One region of the Paenibacillus sp. CFBP 13594 genome, then DNA from elsewhere that is predicted to be linked to it. Evidence: a T-box and tRNA genes for the amino acid it is inferred to sense, from the RefSeq annotation. Region 1 holds a T-box; the other holds one or more tRNA genes.
What was found. A T-box is a leader RNA that pairs with one kind of tRNA and senses whether it is charged. The one in region 1 lies ahead of IFU39_RS29155 (valine--tRNA ligase), so its partner is inferred to be a tRNA-Val.
Positions count from the first base shown of each region.

Region 2: it encodes a tRNA-Val, which carries the amino acid that the T-box ahead of IFU39_RS29155 (valine--tRNA ligase) is inferred to sense. The anticodon was not compared.

Region 1 covers NZ_JACYVQ010000014.1:21,861-29,940, forward strand. The annotation lists gene IFU39_RS33475 (SPOR domain-containing protein) at 1-471, opposite strand, end outside; gene murC (UDP-N-acetylmuramate--L-alanine ligase) at 590-1,909, opposite strand; gene IFU39_RS29150 (bifunctional folylpolyglutamate synthase/dihydrofolate synthase) at 1,966-3,342, opposite strand; gene IFU39_RS29155 (valine--tRNA ligase) at 3,421-6,087, opposite strand; T-box leader at 6,155-6,436, opposite strand; gene IFU39_RS33120 (LysM peptidoglycan-binding domain-containing protein) at 6,592-8,080, opposite strand, start outside.
Region 2 covers NZ_JACYVQ010000005.1:369,521-377,600, reverse strand. The annotation lists gene IFU39_RS18335 (ribbon-helix-helix domain-containing protein) at 1-145, shown strand, start outside; gene IFU39_RS18330 (DUF6809 family protein) at 288-581, shown strand; gene IFU39_RS18325 (manganese catalase family protein) at 806-1,708, opposite strand; gene IFU39_RS18320 (hypothetical protein) at 1,965-2,273, shown strand; gene IFU39_RS18315 (DUF3889 domain-containing protein) at 2,330-2,656, shown strand; gene IFU39_RS18310 (hypothetical protein) at 2,850-3,071, shown strand; gene IFU39_RS18305 (hypothetical protein) at 3,055-3,336, shown strand; gene IFU39_RS18300 (DUF3892 domain-containing protein) at 3,412-3,648, opposite strand; gene IFU39_RS18295 (GNAT family N-acetyltransferase) at 3,761-4,204, opposite strand; tRNA gene IFU39_RS18290 (tRNA-Val) at 4,845-4,917, shown strand; gene IFU39_RS18285 (M1 family metallopeptidase) at 5,105-7,315, shown strand; gene IFU39_RS18280 (hypothetical protein) at 7,495-7,767, shown strand; gene IFU39_RS18275 (hypothetical protein) at 7,754-8,080, shown strand, end outside.

The sequences.
Region 1 (8,080 bases):
TCCGGTAACAAGTGCCCCAGTGACAGAACCAATCATTTTCCAGCCTCTTGGAGGGCGATTGCGCTTATAGGAATAGTTCTCCGAATCTACAAGCCAGTCGTGGCCTTGATCATCATGGGTATTGGACAGATCATGACGCTCTTCCTCCGGATTATCGGTGTGACTAACATAACCGTAACCGGAACGGTTTCCAAAATAATGAGCCTCATCCAAGTTCAAGTTCGAATCAGGGCTCACCCGCTCGTCAGGTTCAGGTACAGTAGAGCTTGTCAGCACCGTCTCTCCCCAGTCTCCGGGGATATCCTCAGGCGTCCATGATGGGGTTGTATCCATCTGCTTAGGCGTTAGCGGTTGATTATGCGGTAACTCTTCACTTAACGTCACCAATGGACTGGACGCGGAACTCCTCTTATTTTCAGGCTTGTCCGACTCATGATCCCCGAAGCGAAACGTCATTCTAGCATTGCTCACCCGCACCCTCTCCTTTGTCCCATTTATATCAGCTATATGCAGAGACTGGAGAATACATTCCATATAACGCAAAAAAAACGCCTGCTTCGTATCGAAGACAGGCGTTTTCTCAATTGATTTATTTCAAACTTTTGGCAAGTGTATCGCCGACTTTCCAAATATCACCTGCACCCATCGTAATCACAAGATCTCCTGGCTGCAAACGATGCTGCAGATCAGCTACAACTTCTTCTTTTGTAGGGAGGTAACGTGCAGAAGCATTACTGTTTTGAACAATCAGTTCAACCAGTTTGGCTGAGGTTACCCCTTCGATCTGTTTTTCGCCCGCAGGAGAATAGATATCCGTAATAAGCACTTCATCCGCTTCCGCAAAAGCACGACTGAACGCATCCAGCAGGAAGAACGTACGCGTATAACGCTGTGGCTGGAATACCGCGATAATACGTTTGCCCGTTGCTTTGGCTGCACTAATGGTAGCTTCAATCTCAGTTGGGTGATGAGCATAATCATCGATGATCAGCATATCGCGCGCCTCGCCCAATACCTGGAATCTGCGTTTGGCTCCGTGGAACTGGATGATAGCTGCCACAATCTTCTCAAATGGAATGCCTGCTTCCAGACAGGTAATCACAGTAGCCATCGCATTATAAACGTTATGTTTACCCGGCACCGATAATTCCACCGTGCCCATAGCAGCACCCTGATGATTCATCGTAAAGGAGATACGGCGATCGCCCAATACAATATCCGTTGCCGTATAATCTGCAGCACGATCAATACCATAGGTTGTAATCCGTGACTTGAGTTCTGGCAAAATCGCTTGAACATTCTCGTCGTCAGAACACACAATCGCTGTTCCTTCCGGACGTATCTGGCTCAGGAACTGGACATAAGCCCTTTTGAGCTCCTCAAAATCACTGTTGTAATTCTCTAAATGATCTGCCTCAATATTGGTTACAATACCGAGCCATGGATGGTACTGCAAAAACGAACCATCGCTCTCGTCCGCTTCAGCGACTACCCAGTCGCCTTGACCGGCCTTCGCGTTGGTACCCACATTCATGATTTCTCCGCCAATGATATATGTCGGGTCCGTATCACATTTATCCATAACAAGTGCAATCATGGATGAAGTGGTTGTTTTACCGTGAGCTCCGGCTACAGCCACACCTTTACGTTCGTTCAACAAACGTGCAAGCATCTGGGAACGATGCAGAATCGGAATGTTCAGCTCTGCAGCTGCTACCCGTTCCACATTATCAGCAGGCGCTGCCGTAGAGTAGACAACCAGATCTGCTCCAGTGACGTGCTCTGCCGTATGTCCGATATATATTTTCGCTCCCTTGGCTGCCAACTTCTCGGTCAACTCCTGTGAAGCGACATCCGATCCGGTAACGGTGTATCCCATTTCCAACATAACTCTTGCGATGGCACTCATGCCATATCCGCCAATCCCTATAAAATGAACGTGTTCCGATGTATTTAACAAAACTTTCACCAACCTTTTTCAGAATCGGTTTGATGCAAAAGGGCTGCCCGCACATCCGCAATCAGGTACAGTGTGCCGGAGACCACCCCCAGATCTTCCGCTTCCGTCCGTGACTTCAATAGATCAAGTGCCTTTGCCCATTCGGGCTCGACGATGATTTCCAGTTCCTGCTTCGCAATGGCGGGACGTACCCGTTCGACAATCTGCAGCAATTCGGCTGCATCCATTTTGCGTCGGAAATCTGGCTCGGTCAGGATCAGCGTATCCACTAGTGGCAGTATATGCTGCAAATACGCTTCGTGATGCTTATTTGCCAACATACCCATCATCAAAATTAACTTGTTGTGCGGATAGACATCCACAATGCTCTTGGCCAGTGACTCTGCCCCTTCCGGATTATGTGCTCCATCAAGCACAATTCGGGGTTCATCGACGACTTTTTCGAATCTTCCTGCCCAGAAAGCATTCTCCAGTCCAAGTGCAATATCGTTGTCATCCAGCATAAATGCCATGTATTGTCTAAGCAATTCAAGCACCATCAGTGCGGCCGCAGCATTGTCACATTGATGTGAGCCTTGCATGCGTATGCGAACGTCCAGATCACGAAACGGGCCGGTAAAATGAAAAGATTGTCCGTTCTCATTACTCTCCAGTCGATGATAAGAGAATTGATCTCCAGCCAAATACAGGCTTGATTGAAGCTGCTGTGCTTTCTCCTGAATCACTTTCACAGCTTCAGGTTGCGTCGCGCAGGTCACAACGGGTACTCCCGGCTTGATAATGCCTGCCTTTTCTCCAGCAATCTGCTCAATCGTATCTCCAAGCACATCCGTGTGATCCATACCAATGTTGGTGATGACGGACACAACAGGCGAAACAATATTCGTTACGTCCATCCTTCCCCCCAGCCCCGTCTCCCATACCACAACATCAGGGTAGCACTCTTCTGCATAATACAGAAGCGCGAGAGCCGTGGACACCTCAAACATCGTTGGGGAACCAAGCGGAGTAGATGCCATTTCCATAACCAACGGGCGCAGACGGTTAGAGATCTTCAACAAAGTCTCTTCCGGAATATCCTCGCCGTTGTATTGAAAACGGTTCGTAAACTTGGTGATATAAGGCGACGTAAAGGTACCCACATCATATCCAGCCTGAAGAAGCACTGACGTCAAAAAAGCGCAAGTCGAACCTTTGCCGTTCGTTCCCGCGACGTGAATAAATTTGAGACGTTGGTGAGGATTGCCTAACATAGACATCAGACTCTCGATTCGTTCCAATCCAGGTCGAATGCCAAAAGGAATAAGGCCATTGATCCAGTCCACGGCCTCGTTATACGTAAGTAAAGGAGCTGCTGCATCTGTCCCGTCTAATTCCGTCATCTGATTCACCTTCGGTCCCGAGTTTGAGTGAAAAAAGCGGCCGGATGGCATAATGGCTCTCCATCCGACCCAAGTATATTAACCTTTCAGTTCCTTGATTCGTGCAATCACTTTATCCCGTTTATCGGAATAGTCTGCTTGCTTGGCGCGCTCTTCCTCAATAACCTTGGCAGGCGCTTTGGCAACAAAGCCTTGATTCGACAGCTTTTTCTCCACACGGAGTACTTCGCCCTCAAGGTTCTGTAACTCTTTCTCCAGGCGAGCCACTTCCTGTTCGATATCAATAAGACCAGCCAGCGGCAAGTATAGTTCTGCCCCTGTGATGATTGCAGTCATCGCCTTATCCGGGGAGCTTAGATCCAGCCCACTATCGAACTCGGACGTGTTACAGAAACGTTTGATGTAATGACTGTTACGTTCGATGATGCTGGACGCTTCAGGGCTATTTGCTTTTACCATCAATTCGATCTTTTTGCTCATAGGCACGTTCACTTCTGCACGAATGTTCCGAACTGCACGAATGGTATCCATGAGCAGGTTCATCTCGGCAACAGCCTCCGGGTTCTCCAGAGCAGGATCATATACCGGCCATGCTGCCAACGTAATCGTCTCACCTTCATGTGGCAGATGCTGCCAGATCTCTTCGGAGATGTATGGCATAAACGGATGAATCAGGCGCATGGTCTGATCCAGCACATAAGCCAGCACGGATTGTGTTTTCTTCTTGGCAACCGGATCTTCCCCATAGAAGGACAGCTTAGCAAACTCAATGTACCAGTCACACAGGTCATCCCAGATAAAGTTATACAACACACGACCCGTTTCCCCAAACTCATACGCTTCGATTAGACGCGTAATATCGCGGGAAGTTTCGTTCAGACGGTGCAAAATCCAATAATCCGCTGTACCAAGCTCTCCGCTAATGTCACGTTCCTCATAAGTGAATCCTTCCAGATTCATCAATGCAAAGCGCGAAGCGTTCCAGATCTTGTTGGCAAAATTACGAGCCTGCTCCACCCGTTCCCAACGGAAACGGAGATCCTGGCCTGGCGTGCTGCTGGTTGAGATCATGTAACGCATTGCGTCTGCGCCATATTTCTCGATCACATCCAGCGGATCTACACCGTTGCCCAATGATTTGGACATTTTGCGTCCATCTGCATCACGAACAAGACCATGCATCAGCACATCCTTAAACGGAATCTCATCCGTGAATTCCAGTGCAGTGAAAATCATACGTGCAACCCAGAAATATATGATGTCATACCCTGTCACAAGTACACTTGTCGGATAATAACGTTTCAGATCTTCCGTATCTTCCGGCCAGCCTAGCGTGGAGAACGGCCATAAGCCGGAGCTAAACCAAGTATCGAGTACATCTTCGTCCTGTCTGAGCTTGCGTCCAGCATACTCTGGCAGCGTTGTCGGATCTTCAGCAGATACAATGATTTCACCCGTTTCCTCATCATACCAGGCCGGAATACGATGTCCCCACCACAGTTGACGGGAAATACACCAGTCACGAACGTTCTCGATCCAGTTCAGATAGGTTTTCTCAAAACGATCTGGAACAAAATTAACCCCTTCGCCGCTCTGTTGCTTCTTAATCGCTCTCTCTGCAAGTGGCTTCATCTCAACGAACCACTGTGTAGACAGATACGGCTCAACAACAGCTCCCGTACGTTCACTGTGTCCCACCTGATGCGTGTGATCCTCAATGTTGATCAATACGCCCTGCTCTTTCAAGTCAGCAACAATCTGCTTGCGGCAGTCACTGCGATCCAGTCCCTGATACTTGCCTGCCTCAGCATTCATTGTGCCGCTCTCATCCATTACCGTAATCTGAGGCAGGTCATGACGAAGACCTACTTCAAAGTCATTTGGATCATGCGCAGGCGTGATTTTAACAGCACCACTTCCAAATTCTTTATCCACGTAATCATCAGCGATAATTGGAATTTCTCGTCCAATGATAGGCAGTACAAGCACTTTACCAATCATATCTGCATAGCGCTCATCCTTCGGATGAACAGCAACTGCTGTATCACCCAGCATCGTTTCTGGACGCGTTGTTGCCACGGTAACGTAGCCACTTCCATCTTTGAGCGGGTACCGCAGATGGTACAAATGACCCTGAACCTCTTTATATTCAACCTCAATGTCGGACAGAGCTGTCCGGTTCACCGGGTCCCAGTTAATGATGCGTTTGCCTCGGTAAATAAGGCCTTTTTCATACAGTTGAACAAATACTTTACGAACCGCTTGGGACAGACCTTCATCCAGCGTAAAACGTTCACGTGAGTAATCAAGCGACAATCCCATTTTGCCCCATTGCTGACGGATGGTAGTTGCATATTGATCTTTCCAGTCCCATACTTTCTCCAGAAACTTCTCACGTCCCAGATCATAACGGGTCAGACCTTCTTCACGCAGCTTCTGCTCCACTTTGGTTTGGGTAGCAATACCTGCATGGTCGGAACCCGGAAGCCACAGTGCATCATAACCCTGCATCCGTTTGGTGCGGATCAGAATATCCTGTAGTGTAAAGTCGAGCGCATGCCCGATGTGCAGCATCCCGGTCACATTTGGGGGTGGAATTACAATCGTATACGGTTCGGCATCTTTACGTTGACCGGCTTTGAAATATCCGCGCTCCATCCAGGTGGAGTACCATTTGTCCTCTGCCGCTTTAGGATCGTAAGTGGTCGGCATTTCTGTTGCAGCTGATTTTTTTTCCTCAGACATGTGTCATTCCTCCGTTACTTCATCTTCATCATCTTCGCCAAAAAAAACAAAAAAAACCTTTCATCCATCAAAGGACGAAAGGTTAGCTTTCGCGGTACCACCTTTGTTTCACGCCAACAGCAAGATAGACTTCACCCTCTGTACATGACGTGACACTTCAAGCAGATAACGGCTGCTACCGGCCCATCCTACCTCAGAAATAAATGACGATAAATCTCATTTATCCCTTGTATTCAAACAGGCAACTCCCGGGCGACTTCGATCAGTTGGTTCCTGCGGAATCTCACAGCGTTGCAATTCCACTCTCTGAAAGGTCATACTGTCTACTACTCCCGTTCCACGTTGTTCTTCAAAAAACCTACACACATCATACCTTGCTCGTGCGCGATAGTCAACCTGACAACAGCGGATAAAGAGCGCTGGAATGCAGGTTTAGGACGAAACATGCAAAAACCCGCAATCCTCAAGGGGATCACGGGTCGTAACGAAGGCTTTAACTACGGATTAAGGGATGTACAATATCTGACCTTCTTCCACAACTTGTTCAGATAATCGGTTATACAACTGAAGTTCCCTCGTGCTCAATTGGTATCGATCTGCAATGGCATCCAGTGTATCTTCCCGCTGGACGATACACAGTTTCACCTTACGGAATGGCGTCTGGTCCACGATCGTTCCCAGGAACAGATTCTTCCATTCCACATCCTCAGGTGCATACGTTTCTTCCTGTATCACACCGACTGGAACCTCTTCGCCTCTCTCTACTTCAGCATCCCGTGCTGATCTGCCAGAGGATAACAAGGAAGAGATACCTACACCCTCCTCTTGTCGTGGTGCGGATTCCTTTTTGCTGCCAAAAGCAACCTTCAGCTCCGGCTTGTCTTCCGTCTCAGCAACAGGTTCAGGAACAAATGCTTCGTTCTGCACAAACTCATCTACCCCAGTCGCTTCAAAAGACGGACGTTCTTCCTCTGCATTGCCTGCTTCGGACGAACCGAATACACCTTGCCAGTTCTCCGCCTGTGGTTCAACCGGAACATCAACTGCCTGATTCTCCTGCTGAGGTACAGATCTCGCTGATTCGAAATGCCATACATCTGGTGCGTCCGGTACATCTGGTGCTGCAAACTCATTAGATGATTGAGCAGTAGGCTCTGGGACTACTTGATCTGAATTTCTAGGCTCCTCAGGCAATGCATCCCCAGAAGGCTCGGACCACGCTAAAGACTCTTCTTCCAGAGGCAGCACTGGTTCCGACTCAGGGTAAGAAGCTAACCGATCAGCGGTCTCAGCCATAAATGACGAGATCGGAGAAGGTTCACTGTATTGCTCATGGGATGCCAATTCATCTCCATTCTCTGTCAGAGATGCGGGATCTTCGTCTGCATCAGGTTGTCTGTTTTCGTTAGCATACTCCGCACTTTGCTCCTCAGATTGAAGTGACTCGGCCGATGATAAGTTCGCATATTCCTGATGATATTCCGGGGCACCATATGCAAGTTCTGCCGCATTCGCAAGTCTCTCTTCCTCACTCCGCTGGAGCAGATACTCTTGTGCAAATGTGTTGGGGTCGCTACCTGTCTGTTCTGCTTCATCGGAACGGTTGGATTGCTGAGCATCCGGTGAGTGGACTACCGTAAATTCATCTGCTGACCAAACTTGTGGCTCTTCAACAGGAAAGCCCTCGATGCCTCGCAGCGACAAAACGCCAGTAATATTCAGACTACGATTGGATAACAGATCCACGTCAAAATTTTCGATCTCGATGGAAATATCCTCAATCGATCTGACCCGGTTCAGAGGCACTGTGATCTCCACGGGAATGAAATGTTTGAGCTCCTCTGAAGCCTCATTTTCTCCTCTGTACGCACCTGTAAGCAAAAGATGCCCTCTTAACGTGGCATGATCATCCTGCCCTATGACTTGAATGCGCGGGTATAGTTCAATTTCCTCCAATTCCTCAATCGCAGGGACTCCCTCAGACAAATGAACG
Region 2 (8,080 bases), on a different contig from region 1:
CAAACCCAAAAGCAGAACGATTGAGATACGTGTTGACGAGGAAATTATGAACAAGCTCGATATTTCGGCTGAGAAGCTGAATACGAATCGATCAGACATCGTTCGCAAAGGGATTGAGAAGATTTACGACGAGCTCCAAAAATAGAAAAAGGAAGCAGCGTTCGTCCCTCGAAGAACAGCGCTACTTCCTAACCCACAATCACTTGAATGAGCGACTGCATAAATATCCTACCATGTGCAGAACGTTCATTCAAGTGAGGTGCGTATTGATATACAGGAGGATGCACATGAATTCGATATTAGAAGCATTATATAATGGACGACTTCGACCGGATGAGATGATGATGCCGACACATCCTGAATACCAAGCGTTAGGGCGGCAGATTGCAGCTCTGACAGAGCAGTGGAAGAATCGATTGAGCGAGAACGAATTCCGTGAGCTTGAACAGTTATTTGACTTGTGTGGCAGATGTGAGGGCATGCATACGGAAGCAGCGTTTGCACAAGGTTTTCGTCTGGGTGCCAACATGCTAATTGAAGTCATGAGTCAGCGTGAGGAATCAGTGCTGGAGTTTAATTAAGTTTAACGATGTGAGCAGAGATCCGGTTTACTTTTACAGCTAAATTCTCAGGGAATGACGTGCATACAACAGACTCATGTTTGCACCATAAAATGGTATCATAAATTGATTATAACAAAGCCCTCAAATCCTCTCTGCATTCAGCAGCAGGGTTCGAGGGCTTCACTTAAACATAGAGTTAACAATTTATATATAGGGAAAGAACCTGTTAAACAATTTGTTCCTTAATCGGCAATATTTCCTGCCATCTTCAGACGGCGAGCAATTTCCTTAAAGTCTTCTTGCGAAATGCCTGGGGCGAATTCTTCTTCCACCGCAGGGGCTTCTGGAATCGGGAATCCTTCAGGTATCCCTTGGATGACTTCAAGAGGTTGTCCATCTTCGGGGTGAGTCCCTTTCCAGATCTGGCCGATCGCATTGAAGTCTTTATCACTATAGGTGTACAGCTTGGTGTGTACCCCTTTTTCTTCATATTTACGAGCCTCGTTGAAGGCTTTGTTGTTCAGTGAAGGAATAGGAACCAGCTTGGTCACATTTACGCCAGTTGCAATCTCAAGTGCTTTCGCATATGCGACAACATGAACGCCGCCACGTACCAGCAGGAAACCAACTACTTCCCGGGCTGCCGGGTGATCCGTCATCTCATATACTTTCATTTTATGGGTACGAGCGCCACATTCTAAGAAGAAGTTATGCAGCAGATCCTCGACCAGGTTGCCACTGTTGAAGACGTTTGCTCCCGTCCATGGATTACCCATAGAGTCGAAAGGCATTGCGCCTTGTGCACCTGCCAGATAGTGATACGACAGACGAGCATCTTTCACCGAACCTAGCGGCGTATCGTCGGGTTCTTTGTACTCGGTTGAGCCTCTGAGGCACTTGTTAATCCCATGAGACACGAGTTCAACATGACCCAATTCTTCAGCCGTAATGCTCATGACGAGGTCATAGAAGGGCTTTAGCTTTTCTTTGGATCGAAAATTAAACGATTGATAGAGGTAGTTGTTCAACGTTGACATTTCTCCGAATTTGCCGCCGAGCAATTCTTGTATAGCTGCCGCAGCATTCGGATCTGGCTTCTCGACATTGGGAATCTCAATTAGGATTTCATCCAAGCGTTTGAACATTCGGGTGTAACCTCCTCAGATTGGTATTGCAGATCGTGTAGGGTTTCAGATCGTGGAGTCACTCTGTCATGGCCTATTACACGTTTGTTGGGTTTTTTAAACAAAAAACCAACCAAATGGGACTTAAGTATTGCATATCAAATGCTGCATATCTTCTCCCTGTTGTTATTTCCAATTCGGTGAATTTTATGTATAATCTAACCTCTAAATGGAGCTTCCAGATACAAGAGAATTAAAGTACATAAAGGAGTTTAAGATGAACAAACGTTGGGTAAAAATAGCGTGGATTCCGATGTTTCTAATGATTCAGATGTACATAAGCAGCGAGCCTGTCACAGCATATGACGTTACAAACGAGGTTCAGGTGGATGAAGAAACACGGCAGTTACTTGAGAAGAAATACGGGTTGGAACGTCCTGAGGAGCCGAAGACACAACAACACGTTTTCTCAGGTGACTGGGGAATGAGCTTTCGGACGGAGCCTCCTGATTCGTTTGACCGGCTTGTTCATGTGGTTCCTTTTTCCCTACGGCCACTGGCCTGGATCTTTCGTTTATTCGTGTAAAATGAAAGCCGGACGGGCAATATAACAGAAACATATTGTCCCAAGGAGTGAGTGAAATGAGAATGCTCATCGTTACAATACTTACGGTTATGCTTAGTTTAACGGGATTCACACCTGCCTCGGCTACGGGTGGAGCCATCCCGGATTATGCGAAGTGGGGAATTATTGCGGTCAAAGAAACACAGACCAAGTATAATGTGGATATTTTGGACTATAAGCATATCGGTCGTACCTCCCTAACAGCGGATCAATCACGGGAACAGTTCAAGCTGTGGGTTCGTGCTAAAGACGGCAAGCAATTCGCAGTCTATGTAAATGTTGATTTTAATCCATCTACACAACAGTTAAAGAAAGTGCAATTTTCGGAATCGGATCGACACTGATCCGCTACTGAACTTGGTCATTACAAGCCATGTTTCATATTAGCTATACTATGGGTTGAACCAGACTGCCTTGATCATTAAGGTGAAGGTCTGGTTTTTTATTTTACAAAATCCTTTTTTTACTATTGAATAAAGAACTTATGTTCGCATATAATATGAAATACAAACAAATGTTCTTATCGGAGGGATGATTATGCTAGGGAAATATATTGGCCAGATGGTGGAGCTTGTCTACATGGATCGTGCAGGGCAGATTACGCAGCGACAGATTCGAATTAACAGTGTACGTGGCGGGATGATTAGAGCATCAGCGGGAAAAGAAGGCTCACCCCGAACATTTCTGGAGCAAGGTATTCTGGCATGGCGTCCTGTTACGGATCTGAATGGGGAGGTAAAGTATGCTGAACGACTTTGAACGCAAGATTTTACGTATTTTGGTGAACTATACAGGACAACGGCGCAGGCTGCCGCGTATGGATGAACTGGAGAACAAGACGGGACGAAGCAGAGCTTACATTCATGAGTCTTTGCTGGAGCTTGAACGAACCGGGCACATCGCGTGGGAGAATCGGTCTACTCTCGAAGGTATACAGATTTTACAGGCATGGGAACAGGTACAACAGCCGATTCGCAAAAGCCAACCTTCCGGTGATTCCGTAAAATATTTTACGGACTACTAATCATAATAAGAAAACGCCAACCCGGATATCCGGATCGGCGCTTACTGTGTCACATGTACGACATGTGCATCTATTTTAGAAATGGGGAAGTTGGTCCAGGTTGTTGGTTGGATCACCGTCGGCATCGCCGCGAATGTACATTTCGCCATCCTTGCCTTTAAATACATTCACACCGGCAATAGCACCAGCTTTTACTTCTGCAAGTGCTTGCTGATAATCCAGTACACGTCCTGCTGAAGTCTGAAAAGCTGTCAGGTCACCGTCACCATTTTTCTGTACTGCTGTGAAACTCTCGCGTGTCGTTTGATCCATGATGTCACACTCTCCTTATATGACGAGATAGGAATCTGTTTACCTGATTAGCCTATCCGAATTCATGGGAAGTATGCATCATATGCTGATCAGACTTGCCAATGCCGAAGTTTTACAAGCTCTTTCTCATACGAACATGCAGAATATCTGCATCATAAAAAGGTTCTTCCGAAATCACTTCATAACCCAGTTTTTCATAGAATTTCTGTGCCTGACATTGAGCATCCAGTACAGAATAGGATAAGCCGAGTTCACGTGCTCGCTCCTCCATCGCGAGCAGAAGCACACGTCCATAACCAAATGAACGATGAGATTTAAGCACTGCGATTCGCTGCATTTTGGCCGTATCCTTGCTGTAATAGATCAGACGTCCTGTGGCTACAGCTTGGCCATCCGTACTTAACAATACATGATGCACATCTGGACTGATGACATCAAATTGATCAATCTCAATCTCGGCAGGCACCTGTTGCTCGATCACAAAAACGTGATGGCGAATTCCCAGGGCTTGCTCCAGTTGTTCTTCTGTCGATACATAACTAATCTCAGCTGCCAATTCCATTCCTTCTTTCTGCTCTTGCGCGACATATCAGACTGAATTATACAAAAAAATGTTTTTCCTGTATAGTGAAGTCTGGAACATATTGGGAGAGGAGGGGATAGTGATGGGCATGACAGGCATCATGGTCATTACCTTGTTAATGTCGGCGGGAATGATTACTCTGTTGTATTACGTTACGAAGAAAGCATACTCACGCAAGTGGGATGAAGATGAGTAATTCATCTGTTAACCTTCACGGCAAGACTTCACTGCTTCCTCGCGGAGAATATACATCTTGAATTACAGATTTGGAGTATACGTCCAGCCAAACGGGAAGAGATTCACCATTTTCATTGGGCTGTTTTAACTGTTGGAATTGAACTGTATGTTCATCCCTCTCTAAGCTGCAACCAGTAACGGTTGTACTGAGAATCACAAGCCCAGCAAAGAGAAAGAAGCATTTGGTAAATGTATATTTATTGGATGTTGACCGTTTTGTTAAGTTTCTCATAGGGAATTCACCTCGTTGTAGAAATGGTAATCTTTCCTTTATTGTGCACCATTTCGGGTGAATTATAACCAAATAAATCATTGACAATGAACACGGTTACTTGATATGATACTGTTACTTGATTGGGAAACATTTATATATCATGATCTGTTAGCTCAGCTGGGAGAGCACTATCTTGACAGGGTAGGGGTCAGTGGTTCGAGCCCACTACAGATCATACACGAGAAGCCTTACGATGTAGGCTTCTTTTCTTTTTTTACATACAAACATGAATGAGATTTGAGAAAGCTTCATGTTCTTTTCCTTTTTTTAAACAAAACTTAAATAAAACATAAATTCAACGTAAGGTTCCTCTTCTATACTTGGTTCTGAGGTCATCATAGAACAGGAGAAGGAGAGAACTAATGAATTATTCAAACCCATTTACATCAAAGTTAGCCAGAGTAGGGATTGCGGGTACACTGGCTTTAATACTGGCAACAAGCCCACTTGCCAGCATGGGGGTTGTGGCAGCGGAAGCAGTCCCACCTGTATCTACGAAGATACATAACACACAGAAAGACTCTTTAGAGCAGGCCCCGATTCAATACCAGATCCATGCTCGATTAAATGAGAAGGACATGACGATCCAGGGGAGCGAGAAGGTAACGTATCGCAACACAAGCAAGGATACCCTCCAGCAGTTGGTCCTTCATACATATGCTGACGCAAACCTCTCCAAGTCTACACAGGCGAGCATGTACCAACAGCATAATGAAAAGATTAGTGAAGATCACCCGGAGAAGACAGCGGAGGACTTTCTGGGTGGCATCGATATTCAGGCTGTAACAGCAGATAGCCAATCTCTCGATTTCCATAAGGAAAACCAAGCGTTGACCGTGCAGTTGAAAGAGCCCGTTCAACCAGGCGAATCTGTATCATTCCAACTGGAGTTTCAGTTGAATATACCCTATGGCTCACAGCGAGTTTCCTACTACAAGGACATGATCAATGGTGCGCACTGGTTCCCGGTGATGTCTGTTTACGACGAGGTTAAGCATCAATGGAACAAGGCACCGTATAGTCGAACTTTTGAGAGCGATTATTACACCTCATCGGACTTTGAAGTTCAATTTAATGTGCCTGAGGAGTATCAGGTAGCCATGCTTGGCTCTATCACCACTCAAGACAGTACAGAACATGGACGTAAAATTGTTTCTGCCGTAGCCGAGAATACGAGAGAGTTTGTTTTCTTTGCCAGTCCTAATCTTCAAGTGGAGCGCGCTACCCGTAACGGTCTGACGGTGGAATACTATTATTACAACGATGATCCATCCAAGAAAAAGATAGTTGACCGGTACATTAATCAGGCATTCAAGGTCATCGATTTTTATAGTGAGAAATATGGCAAGTATCCCTATCCAGAGTTCCGAATTGTCGAGACGTATGTACAAGGCGTTGCCGTGGAGTATGCGAGGCTCATCCAGATGGGACAGATTCAAAATGGTGCTATTCCAGAAGAAGACACAACCTTTGTTCATGAAATAGCGCATCAGTGGTTCCATGCATTGATCGGTAATAACTCGGAGACCGAATCCTTCCTGGATGAAGGCTTTGCCGATTTCTCCATGGTGTATTTTGCAGAGAAACAGGGAGATAAGTTAAATGGGTTCAGATCCGTACAGTTTGATACGGCGCCCGTAGAGATGGCGATTGCGTCAACAAACGATGAAGCTGGGGATTTAGCAGGTTTGGTATATTATCAGAAGGGAAGACAAGCGATCTATCAGCTTTACCGTACCGTCGGCGAAGAGAAATTTGACGAGTTCATGAGAACATATTTCAAACGCTACGTGTACCAGAATGCAACTTTAGAGGGGCTGCTTCACACCATTGAAGATGTGCTTGGTAAGGAAGTACGTTCAGAAATGCAGATGGCCCTATATCAGCCTAACTTTGTCTTAAAGCCGGAATACCAATTATCACAGGAAGAGACCGCCGCCTATGTACATGACATGTTACAACAACAGTATCAGGCTGTCATGGGCATGATCCCTAATCTGCCTTATGAAGTGATGAATCGATTGATGGACAAAGTCCTTCAAGGCGAGGAATTAACCATTGTGCTCAGCGATCAGGTCAGTAAGCTTGCAACTAAACAGCAGGAAGATATGGTTAATCAGTTGACCGGATTCCTTGATATGACCGGTATGAGATACGACATTATACGGGATCGCAAGAAACTGAAGCAAAAGATGAAAAAAGAGATTGGCAACAGTAACCTTATTGTCATTGGCAATGCCAAGTCAAACGGATTGGTGCAGGCTTTAAAATTTAACATTATTGATCGAACGAAACAGACGGGTTTTCCTTGGAAAAATACCATGAACCAACCTCTCGCCGCGGGTGCATACGTTATCAAACATCCCTATAACCAGAATCGATTGATGCTTCATTATTTCTGGAATGAGGATCATCTGAGTGATGCGGCATTTGAAGCTTTTAAGCTGAAAACACAGGAGTCTATTGGATTCACGAACGACTTTTACCAGTACTATGTATTGGATAACCAAGGCAAGGAGAAATCCAATAAAAAAGTAGCCAATCCCATATCTTCACTTTTTGCGGAGGAATAAGTAGTTGGTTGTGCAGTTTCTTCGTTCAAACAGGTTAGCCAATTTGTATTGGTTAACCTGTTTATGTTTTATATGAAAACCAGACTGAGAATAATAGGCTGCAAGATGGGCATAATGCTTTAACAGAAAGGTAACTTCATGAATATACTTATCGGGAGAAAACAATAGGAGGGATTAATATGAAGGATCAACATTATCCGGGCGTACCAATGAAAGGGACAGTTGCTGATAACAACTGTAAAGGAAATAAAGGAATGAACAAAATGAAAGCGTATTCATATAATGCTAGAATTTGTCCTATCATTTGTATTACTCAGGAGCCGGCTGCAAATGAGGGTAATGTTGTTGATTTTTCAATCCTATTAAAGGACACTTCGGATGTTTTATATTCGCGACCGGTAAATGGTAATAGCCTGCTCATGAAGGAGTTGAGTTCCCATGTCTACGACTGAAAATATTGCTCAGACAGCACTCGACGCAGCGATGAAGGCAAGCAGGGCCGTTGCGCCTTATGATTATTGCGATGCAGAAACCAGACGGATGTACACGCCTCAATTTGATAAAAAAATGGACAATCCTATGTATACCGCTGCAATGGCGGGTCTTCAATCAATCTATTGGTTTCGGGCGATCAAGGTAAAGGGACTTATCCCTGATGCAAAAGCAGATTATTATGCTACGTATTCTACCAACCATAATCATATCGGAGGAATTGGACTAGCCTACTCGAACAGCCCGACAGGACCATGGACCAAACACGGACAG